DNA from 2 places in the Pseudomonas sp. OIL-1 genome. Region 1 is predicted to be linked to the other one. Evidence: riboswitches for the same ligand, from Rfam matches in the RefSeq annotation. Region 1 holds a riboswitch; the other holds the start of a gene.
What was found. A riboswitch is a leader RNA that binds a small molecule or an ion and turns the genes downstream of it on or off. The one in region 1 is predicted to bind cobalamin.
Positions count from the first base shown of each region.

Region 2: linked by a shared signal. The riboswitch ahead of btuB (TonB-dependent vitamin B12 receptor) and the one ahead of G3M63_RS06575 (TonB-dependent receptor domain-containing protein) in region 1 are both predicted to bind cobalamin.

Region 1 covers NZ_CP048629.1:1,395,538-1,400,455, reverse strand. The annotation lists gene dxs (1-deoxy-D-xylulose-5-phosphate synthase) at 1-1,374, shown strand, start outside; cobalamin riboswitch at 1,405-1,634, shown strand; gene G3M63_RS06575 (TonB-dependent receptor domain-containing protein) at 1,782-3,593, shown strand; gene G3M63_RS06570 (histidine phosphatase family protein) at 3,766-4,458, shown strand; gene G3M63_RS06565 (cobalamin-binding protein) at 4,428-4,918, opposite strand, start outside.
Region 2 covers NZ_CP048629.1:504,938-509,855, forward strand. The annotation lists gene btuB (TonB-dependent vitamin B12 receptor) at 1-1,681, opposite strand, end outside; cobalamin riboswitch at 1,798-2,029, opposite strand; gene G3M63_RS02315 (ureidoglycolate lyase) at 2,085-2,585, opposite strand; gene G3M63_RS02320 (bifunctional allantoicase/(S)-ureidoglycine aminohydrolase) at 2,598-3,446, opposite strand; gene puuE (allantoinase PuuE) at 3,456-4,385, opposite strand; gene G3M63_RS02330 (aspartate/glutamate racemase family protein) at 4,551-4,918, shown strand, end outside.

The sequences.
Region 1 (4,918 bases):
GCCGACATGCTGGTGGTATTGAACGACAATGACATGTCGATTTCGCGAAATGTTGGCGGACTGTCCAACTATCTGGCGAAGATTCTTTCCAGCCGCACCTATTCGCATATGCGAGAAGGCAGCCGCAAAGTGCTTTCCAAGATTCCAAAGGCGTGGGAACTGGCGCGTCGTACCGAAGAGCATGCCAAGGGCATGCTGGTACCTGGCACTCTGTTTGAAGAGCTGGGCTGGAACTATATCGGCCCCATCGATGGTCATGACTTGCCGCTGCTGATCAGCACCCTGCGCAATATGCGTGGGTTGCCCGGTCCGCAACTACTGCACGTGGTCACACAGAAGGGCAAGGGCTTCTCTCCTGCCGAAGCAGATCCCATTGGCTATCATGCCATTACCAAGCTGGAGCCCTCCCGCTCCGCCAGCCCTCCAAGCGGCCCGGCGAAGCTGAAGTACTCAGCAGTATTCGGTCAATGGTTGTGCGATATGGCTGCGCTCGATAAACGCCTGGTCGGTATCACACCGGCTATGAAAGAAGGCTCGGATCTGGTCGCTTTCAGTGAGCGCTTCCCCGACAGGTATTTCGACGTCGCCATCGCTGAGCAGCATGCAGTGACCCTGGCGGCGGGCATGGCCTGTGACGGTGTGAAGCCAGTGGTCGCGATCTACTCTACCTTCCTGCAACGGGCCTATGACCAGGTCGTTCACGATGTCGCCGTGCAGAATCTTGACGTGTTGTTTGCCATCGACCGTGCCGGATTGGTAGGCGAAGACGGCCCGACCCACGCCGGCAGCTTCGATCTGTCGTTCCTGCGCTGCCTGCCGAACATGATGATCATGGCGCCAGCCGACGAGAATGAGACCCGGCAGATGTTGACGACCGGCTTTCTGCACCACGGCCCGACCGCCGTGCGCTATCCGCGCGGTACCGGCACAGGCGTAGCCATAGATTCCATGCTTCAGCCCCTCCCCATCGGAAAGGGCATCGTCACCCGTCAGGGTCAGCGAGTAGCCATTCTGTGTTTCGGCACCCTGCATGCCAATGCGCTGGTCGCTGCTGAAGCGCTCAACGCAACAGTGGCCAACATGCGCTTTGTGAAACCACTGGACACCGAGCTGATCAATCAGCTGATCGAGCAGCACGAGCTGCTGGTCACGCTTGAAGAAAACGCCGTGATGGGTGGTGCCGGCAGTGCGGTGAATGAATGGCTCATGGCTCATGGCATCAATCAGCCGGTACTCAATCTGGGATTGCCGGATATTTACGTCGAACATGCCAAGCCCTCGGAAATGCTTGCCGAATGCGGGCTGGATGCAGCCGGCATCGAGCGCTCGATTCGCGACAGGCTTTCCCTCCCCCCCGTCATCAACCACGCTTGACCTCTACTGGCAAAGCGCCTAGAGTCCTCTCCGCTTCCAGTCGCACTGGGTGCCTGGTAGTTCAAACTGCCAGGTGAAACGGGAAGTCGGTGCAACCCCGACGCTGCCCCCGCAACGGTAAAGGATCGCAGGCCTGCCTGCCGGTAATGTCATCCGCCACTGTGTTTCGTACATGGGAAGGCGACATTATCCTGGGGATTTTCACCAAGAGAATCCCACGATCCTGAGCCCGGAGACCGGCCCTGTGCGAAGACTCTATTCGGTGCGATATGTCCTTGTGGGCGCGCTGGATGGATTCGTAGCTGAGGTGTCGCGGAGGGCGTCACCCGGTCGGTGCATGCTGCCCTCCGTCACAGGCAACTCCACTGGCTCCTCGCCCTCCTCAAAAGCTTCTTTTGAGGATCAACATGAACAAGTTCGCCCTGTTTTTTCCCGCCATGCTGGCGTCCGCCGTCACTGCAGCCAATAGCCTCGACTTGCCGGATACGGTAGTTACTGCCTCGCGCATGGCACAGCCGACAATGAGCAGCCCCGCCGCGAGTAGTATATTTGATCGCGCCGATATCGAACGTCTGCAGCCGTCCAGTGTGGCTGATCTGCTACGCCGTGTACCAGGCGCTTCGCTGACCACCAATGGCGGGCTTGGGAGCCTGACTACATTATCGTTACGCGGGACCAGTGCAACCCAGACGCTGGTGCTGGTCGACGGACAACGCATCAGCAGCGCTTCAGCGGGACAGCCAAGTCTCGAGTTCCTCGATATCGAACAGATCGAGCGTATCGAAGTGATCCGCGGCCCTCGCTCAGCCGTTTACGGATCTGATGCAATCGGCGGCGTGATTCAGATATTCACCCGCCAGGGCGAGCCCGGCCTTCGTCCGCGACTCAAACTCGGAGTCGGCAGCAATCAGAGCTTCGTTCGCAGTGCCGGCCTTTCCGGCGGCGACCAGCGCACCACCTTCGACCTCGGCGCCACGCTCAGCGAAACAGCCGGCATAGATCGCACCCGCCACAACACCGGCGGCGATGAAGACCGCGACGGATTCCGGAACCGCGCTTTCAATCTCAGCCTCAACCACAACTTCAGCGACAGACTTAGCGGTGGCATCAAGCTCGCCGAACAGACAGGCAATACTGAATATGATCTGTTCGGAAACCCCGAGGATGATTTCGCGCTGAGCACGGTCTCGACGCACCTGCAGTGGGATGTAAGCGAAGCCTGGACGACCCGTCTGGAGGCCGGACATGCCGAGGATAAACGCGACAGCATCTATGACCTGGCCACTTATACCTACAACACCTACCGCGACTCAGCCAGCTGGCTGAATACGTTGAGCGTAGGCGATCAGCATCGGCTACAGCTGGGCATCGACTGGTATGAAGATCGCTTGCGGAGCAACTCCGCATTCACGCAGACCGAGCGCTACAACAATGCAGCCTTTATCCAGCATCAGTTCAAGGGCGAAGGCTTCACCACCGAGCTCGGCTGGCGGCATGATGATAACGAGCAGTTCGGCCACCACAATGCTTTCAATGCCGCTGTAATCCTGCCTGTGACCGCTAACCAGCAGCTTGTCGCGTCCTACGGTGAAGGCTTCCGCGCACCGACCTTCAACGACCTGTACACGAGCTTCGGCGCTAACCCGCTGCTCCAGCCTGAAGAATCACAGACCTATGAGTTGCAATGGCGCGGCCAGCACGATGGCGCTGAGTTGCAGGTGGCGGCGTACCGCACTGATATTGACGACATGATCCTTCTGGATCCATTTTTCGTTGCCCAGAACATCAGCCAAGCGCGCATCCACGGACTCGAAGCCAGCCTTGGCAAGCATCTGTTTGGCTGGGATACCTTGTTGGCCGCTGCCTGGCTGGACCCGCGTGAGCGCAGTACCGGCAATCAACTGCCACGACGCTCCAAGCGAACGCTGAGTCTGGACGCAGACCGTCAGCTTGGCTCGTTCGGCGTAGGCTTCAGCGTGATCGCCAATAGCGAGCGATTCAACGATCGTGAAAACGAGCAGCGGCTGCCTGGCTTTGGCACTCTGGAGCTGCGCGGTCATTGGCGCGCTACGTCCAGCCTGCGTCTGGATGCCAAGCTTAGCAATGTGCTTGAACGGGATTACGGCGTGGCGAACTACAGCACCGGCGGTCGAACCTATGCGTATCAAGAGGAAGGACTGAATGCACGACTCGCTGTGAGCTGGACCCCGGAGATCTAGCGTCAGGGCAGCCGGCAGCCGCAAAGCTGCCGGGCGCTTGCAGGTGCTCCCCCAGGTGCCTGTAAGACTGACGTTTCCGACAGAGCTGATCACCCTTTGTCTAGTACTGAAAACTTCCTGCAATAAATACTGTCGATACTTGGGCTAACCCCCAAGTCGCCGGCAGTCTTCCATGTTCAACAACCGTACCCGCGCACTCATCGTCGTTCCCTTGCTGGCCATCTCCTGGCTGGTTTACACAGGGCTCGACAGTACACCTGAGCCCGAAGAGGCCTTGCAGACGCTGGTTTTTCTACGGCATGCCGAGAAGCCTAACGATGGGCTTGGACAGCTGAACTGCCAGGGCCTGAACCGTTCCCTGGCCTTGCCCGCATTACTTCCGGAACGCTTCGGCGCGCCTGATTACGTATTTGCCGCCAATCCCGACAGAAGGGTGGAAGAAGGACCGGACGACGCGGAATTCAACTACCTGCGCCCACTGCTGACCATCGCCCCCACTGCTATTGCCCACGGGCTACCGATAAACACCTCGTTCAATGCCAACGACGTCGGGGATATCGTGGATGAGCTGACCGACCCGCAGTACCGCAACAGCACCATTTACACCGCCTGGTCCCGGGGATACGTGTCGGAAATCATGAACGAGCTGCTGGAGGAGGTGGACGCGGACGAAAGCCTGGCCGTCGACCGCTGGCACCGGGAAGACTTCGACAGTGTCTATGTCATCAAATTGCATTGGAGAAATGGTGTTGCTAAAGCCTCGCTGGAAGCTCAAGCGCAAGGCCTGAACGATACCGGATCAGCCTGTCCCGGCGAGCCACAGCAAGCGACGCCTCAATTGGCGGCCCGCGACAATTCGCGCTGACGCGCGATCAATTCGCAAAGTTGCGCAACGCCATCCAGCACATCTGGCGTCGGTCGAACCAGGCGGTCACTGTCGAGCACATGCAAGCCGTCCTGGCGCACCGCATTGAGTTGCGGAAACCGCCGCCAACGGTCGAGCCATTCTGTTACGGCCTTGCCGTCGTCTGCCAGAACCAGAATCAGATCAGGGTTAGCCGCCAGCACGCCCTCCCGGCCGACCTGCGGAGCCAATCCTGGCAAAGCATCGAATACATTGATCCCACCGCAGTGATTGACCGCATCACCAATCAGCTGGTTTCCGCTGACGGTGTATATCGGATCGTCCCATAGCTGGATAAATACGCGGGGCGCATCATCGCCCACCGGCACCGCGAGTTGCGATAGCGCCGCATTGTAGCGCCCAGTCACAGCAGCGGCCCGCTCGGCAACCTGAAGTACATCTCCCAATTGCTCGACCGCCG
Region 2 (4,918 bases), 890 kb from region 1:
TGGCACGCAGGTCGACGGTGTTATAGCCGTGCAGGTCGGTAGTGTTGGAAGCGTTATCCCAGCGGCGGCCTTCGGCATGCAGGCTGGCACCGACACCGATACGCCCGAAGCGGCGATCAATATCCAGATTGAACAGCTGCTCTGCGCGGCGGGCGAGCAGATCGCCCTGCCCAGGACGGGAAGATCGGTTCGCGGGGTCCTGCAAGGTCAGGTTGGTGCGCCAGTCCCAGTTCAGCCACTGGCTGTCCATCTCGAACTCGATACCCTTGATCACCGCCTTGTCGACGTTCTCCGCCAGATAGATGCCGCCGCCCAGGTTTACGCTGGCGATCAGATCTTCCACCTCGTTGCGGAACAGATTGACCGACCACTGACCCCAATCGTATTGACCGCGCAGACCGGTTTCCAGGTTGCGGGAGGTTTCTTCGCTGATGTCCGGATTACCGAAGCCGGGGTAGTACAGCTGGTTAAAGGTCGGCGCCTTGAATGCGGTACCGTAGCTGGCCACCCATCGCAGGTTATCGGACAGCGTCAGGCCATAGCCGAGATTGCCGGTGGTGTGCTCGCCGTGCTGTTCATTGTCATCGTAGCGCAGGCTCGCCTGCCATTCGTGCATACCGCGTTGGCCGAGATACTGCGCGTAATAGCCGTGGTTACCGCGCTGGGACTCGCTGTATTCGGTGGTGCTGCTGACCTCATCGGCCAGATAGTCATAGCCCACCGTGAGCAGATGACCGGGCGCCAGATCGATATCGTTCTGCCAGCCGAGCGTGTCACGGCGGGTATCGAAGCGACTGAAAAAGGTGCTGCCGTTGAAGTTGTCGCTCTTGTCCTCACTGCGTGCAGCCTGCAGCGACACGCGCCATGACTTGAGCGGCGCAAAACGGGCATTGACGCCATGGATGGTCAGCACCGCATCGGAGTTGGCCTTGAAGCCAGAGTCGTAGTCATTGCTGGAATGGGACTCCAGCACATGGCCTTCCAGCTCCAGACCGTTATCGAAACGGTAACCCGCGCGGACATTGCCAGACAGCTCGCGATACCCGTCATGATCCGGCTCGCCATGACTCGGCCGCGCATCAATACCCCGGGTCGACAGACTGGTAACCCCCAGGCTGTACCAGCCATCGCCCACCCCACCGGATATGCCAGCGCTGCCGGCATGGTGATTACGGCTACCCGCCGTCAGCGACATCCAGCGCCTAGTCTCTCCGCCCTTGCCCCGGCGGGTAAAGATCTGGATCACCCCACCAATGGCATCGGAGCCGTACAGACTGGAGCGCGGGCCACGCACGATCTCGATGCGCTCGATCTGCTCCACCGGCAGATTCTGTAACGCCGCATCGCCACTCGTCACCGAGCCAATGCGCGCGCCATCGATCAGCACCAGCACATGCCCGGAACCGCTACCGCGGATACCAATGCTGCCCGCTTTGCCCGGCCCGCCATTGTTGACGATGCTCACCGAAGGCGTACGGCGCAGCAGATCCGGCAGATCGGTTGGTTGAAGACGTTCAATATCGGCGCGATCAATGCGGGTAACCGCACCCAGACTGGCGCCAAGGGACTGGCCGGTCCGCGTTGCGGTAACGACCTGATCATTCAGGGAAAGGGATTCGGCATGGGACAGGCAGGCAGCGGCCGTCAGGGCCAGCGCCAGGGTTGTGCGTGCAAATTTCATCGGTGCTCCGTCACCGTACTCACCCGTACGGCATGGCTGGTTAAAAGCAGCCGCGACGGACAGGGGCAAACGGTTTCGACACAGATGAAATCGCTCCACCCGCAGTGCCCGCCGCACTACTGTGACATGCGACAGGCCGGTCTCCGGACTCATGAGTGGATAACTCCGATGATCCGACCTTCCCATGCGAAGCACAGTGGTCTTGCTGGATCATCCGCCTGGCACACCGTAGTGGCCGGCACTCATTTACCGTTGCGGGGGCAGCGCCGGAATTGTCTGAAGCAGACGCACCGGCTTCCCAGTTTCACCCACCAATTACTGGCAGGAACCTGAAGCAGGCGGAAGGTTAGGAGTTTTGAAACAGGATGTAAAGGACGAACTGGTGCGTCTCGCCCTGAGGTCGTTAAGCCAGGGTCACCCGTACCGCAAGCGGATGCTCGTCGCAGTTGTGCCCGGCGCCGCCACGATCCACCACCAGGAACTCACCCTCTGAATCGAGCACAGACTGGATCGCATGCCAGGTGCCGGCATGATAGTTCACGCCCTGTCGGCCATCGGTGACGAAGGCGCGCACCTGGGTTGGGTCAATAACGTCGCCCGACGGTGCGACGACCACAACGAAACGCTCGCCATGCAGCGGTATAAAGGCCTGACTGCCCAGAGCGTGACGTTCGAGGAACGTCAGTTCCAGCGGCATCTGCACCGGCTGGCTGATGAAGATGCTGATCAGCGTTCGAGCTTCCTCGCCCAGGGTTTCGACCCTGGCCAGATCATGATAACGGCGGGTGCGCCCGCTATTGATCATGAAGAACTCGGCGCGGCGATGATCAATCACATCGCCAAAGGCCACGAAGGCCTCGGGCGTCAGGGGCTCAGCCGTCAGCTGTAACAGTTGTTCGCTCATCTGCTTGCTCGCTCAGCGGCCGTAGTTCGGAAGTTTCATGTGGCGGTTGACGTCCTTGTACAGCAAATAACGGAAGGGCCCCGGGCCACCGGCATAGCAGGCCTGCGGGCAGAAGGCGCGCAGCCACATGTAATCGCCTGCTTCCACTTCCACCCAATCCTTGTTCAGCAGGTACACGGCCTTGCCTTCGAGTACATAGAGGCCGTGCTCCATCACATGGGTCTCGGCGAAGGGAATCACGCCGCCAGGCAGGAAATTGACGATATTCACGTGCATATCGTGGCGCATGTCCTGAGTATCGACGAAGCGCGTGGTGCTCCAGCAGCCGTTGGTGTCGGGCATGACCAGCGGATCAATCAGGTTTTCATTGGTGACGAAGGCCTCCGGTACATCGATCCCTTCGACCTTCTCATAGGCCTTGCGAATCCAGTGAAAGCGCACAGTGGTGTCAGAACTGTTGCGCACCGTCCAGTCACTGCCGGGCGGAATGAACGCGTAGCCACCCGGCTGCATGCTATGCAGCTCGCCGTTCAGGGTCAGATCCAGTTCGCCTTCGACGATGAACAGCACGGCCTCGGCCTGAGGGTCGGTTTCCGGCTTGTCGCTGCCGCCACCGGGCTGCACTTCCATGATGTACTGCGAGAAGGTCTCGGCAAAACCGGTCAACGGCCGCGACAACACCCACAGGCGCGTACCGGTCCAGAAGGGTAAATGACTGGTAACGATGTCGCGCATCACGCCCTTGGGAATGACGGCATAGGCCTCGGTAAATACCGCGCGGTCAGTCAGCAGCTGCGTTTGCGGCGGATGCCCACCGGTGGGGGCGAAATAGGTTCTGGGTTCGTTCGGACGCTGGGCCATGGTGATTCCTTATACGGCGGCTGGAGCAGGATGATGTTCGGCCCAGTGACGGGCAATGTCGATACGGCGTGTCACCCAGACCCGGTCGTGGGCCTCGATGTAATCAAGGAAACGCTGCAACGCGCGGAAGCGTGCCGGGCGCCCAATCACGCGGCAGTGCAGCCCGACCGAGAGCATCTTCGGTTGCTCGCTGCCTTCGGCATAGAGCACGTCGAACGCATCCTTCAGGTAGTTGAAGAAGTGATCGCCGGTGTTGAACCCCTGCGGCGCGGCAAAACGCATGTCGTTGGTGTCCAGCGTGTAGGGCACGATCAAGTGATCATGCAGCTCGCCCTGACTGTCCGCGTCGCGCGTCCAGAACGGCAGATCGTCGCCGTAGTAATCACTGTCATACAAAAAGCTGCCCTCATCCAGCAACAGGCGGCGCGTGTTGGGGCTGTCGCGACCGGTATACCAGCCCTGCGGCTCTTCGCCGTACAGGCGCTCAAATATGTCGATGGCGCGTTGCATGTGCTCGCGCTCTATGGCTTCAGGTACATCCTGGTAATGAATCCAGCGCCAGCCATGACAGGCAATCTCGTGCCCCAGTTCCTTGAACGCCATCGCCACGTCCGGGTGCCGCTCGAGAGCCATGGCCACGCCGAACACCGTCAGCGGCAGCCCGCGCTTTTCAAACTCGTTGAGAATCCGCCACACACCGGCGCGCGAGCCGTATTCATAGATCGACTCCATGCTCATATGTCGCGCAGGGAAGGCCTCAGCGCCGACGATTTCCGAGAGGAAGCGTTCCGAGTGGCTGTCGCCATGCAGCACGCAATTTTCGCCGCCCTCTTCATAGTTGAGCACGAACTGGACGGCGATACGGGCCTGACCCGGCCATTTGGCATGCGGCGGATTCCGGCCGTAGCCGACGAGATCCCGTGGATAAGGGGCGCTGATACTCATGACTGCGTAACCTTTTATATCTGTTGAAAAATCGTGGCGTCCAGACATCCGCCACTTATTTGTTCCGATAAACAGACCGTATCTTTATCTTTTTGACCGGATCGATTGTATACAATTAAACTCAAACTTTGTGTACAAATCCAGAAACAGGCCAAAGCCATGCATATCCGCGTCATCAACCCCAACACCACCCAAGCCATGACGGATACCATCGGAGAAGCGGCAAGGGCTGTCGCCTCGCCCGGTACGCGCATTACCGCCTCCCAGCCCGACAGTGGCCCGGTATCGATTGAAAGCCATTTCGATGAAGCTGTCAGCGTCATGGGCGTCGTCGAAGAGATTCTGGCGGGCGAACGCGAAGGCACCGATGCCTATGTCATCGCCTGCTTCGGCGACCCGGGCATCTACGCGGCGAGGGAGCTGACACGCGCCCCGGTTATCGGGATTGCCGAGGCGGCCTTTCACATGGCCAGTCTGATCAGCACGCGGTTTTCCATCGTCACCACCCTGCCCCGCACCATGATTAT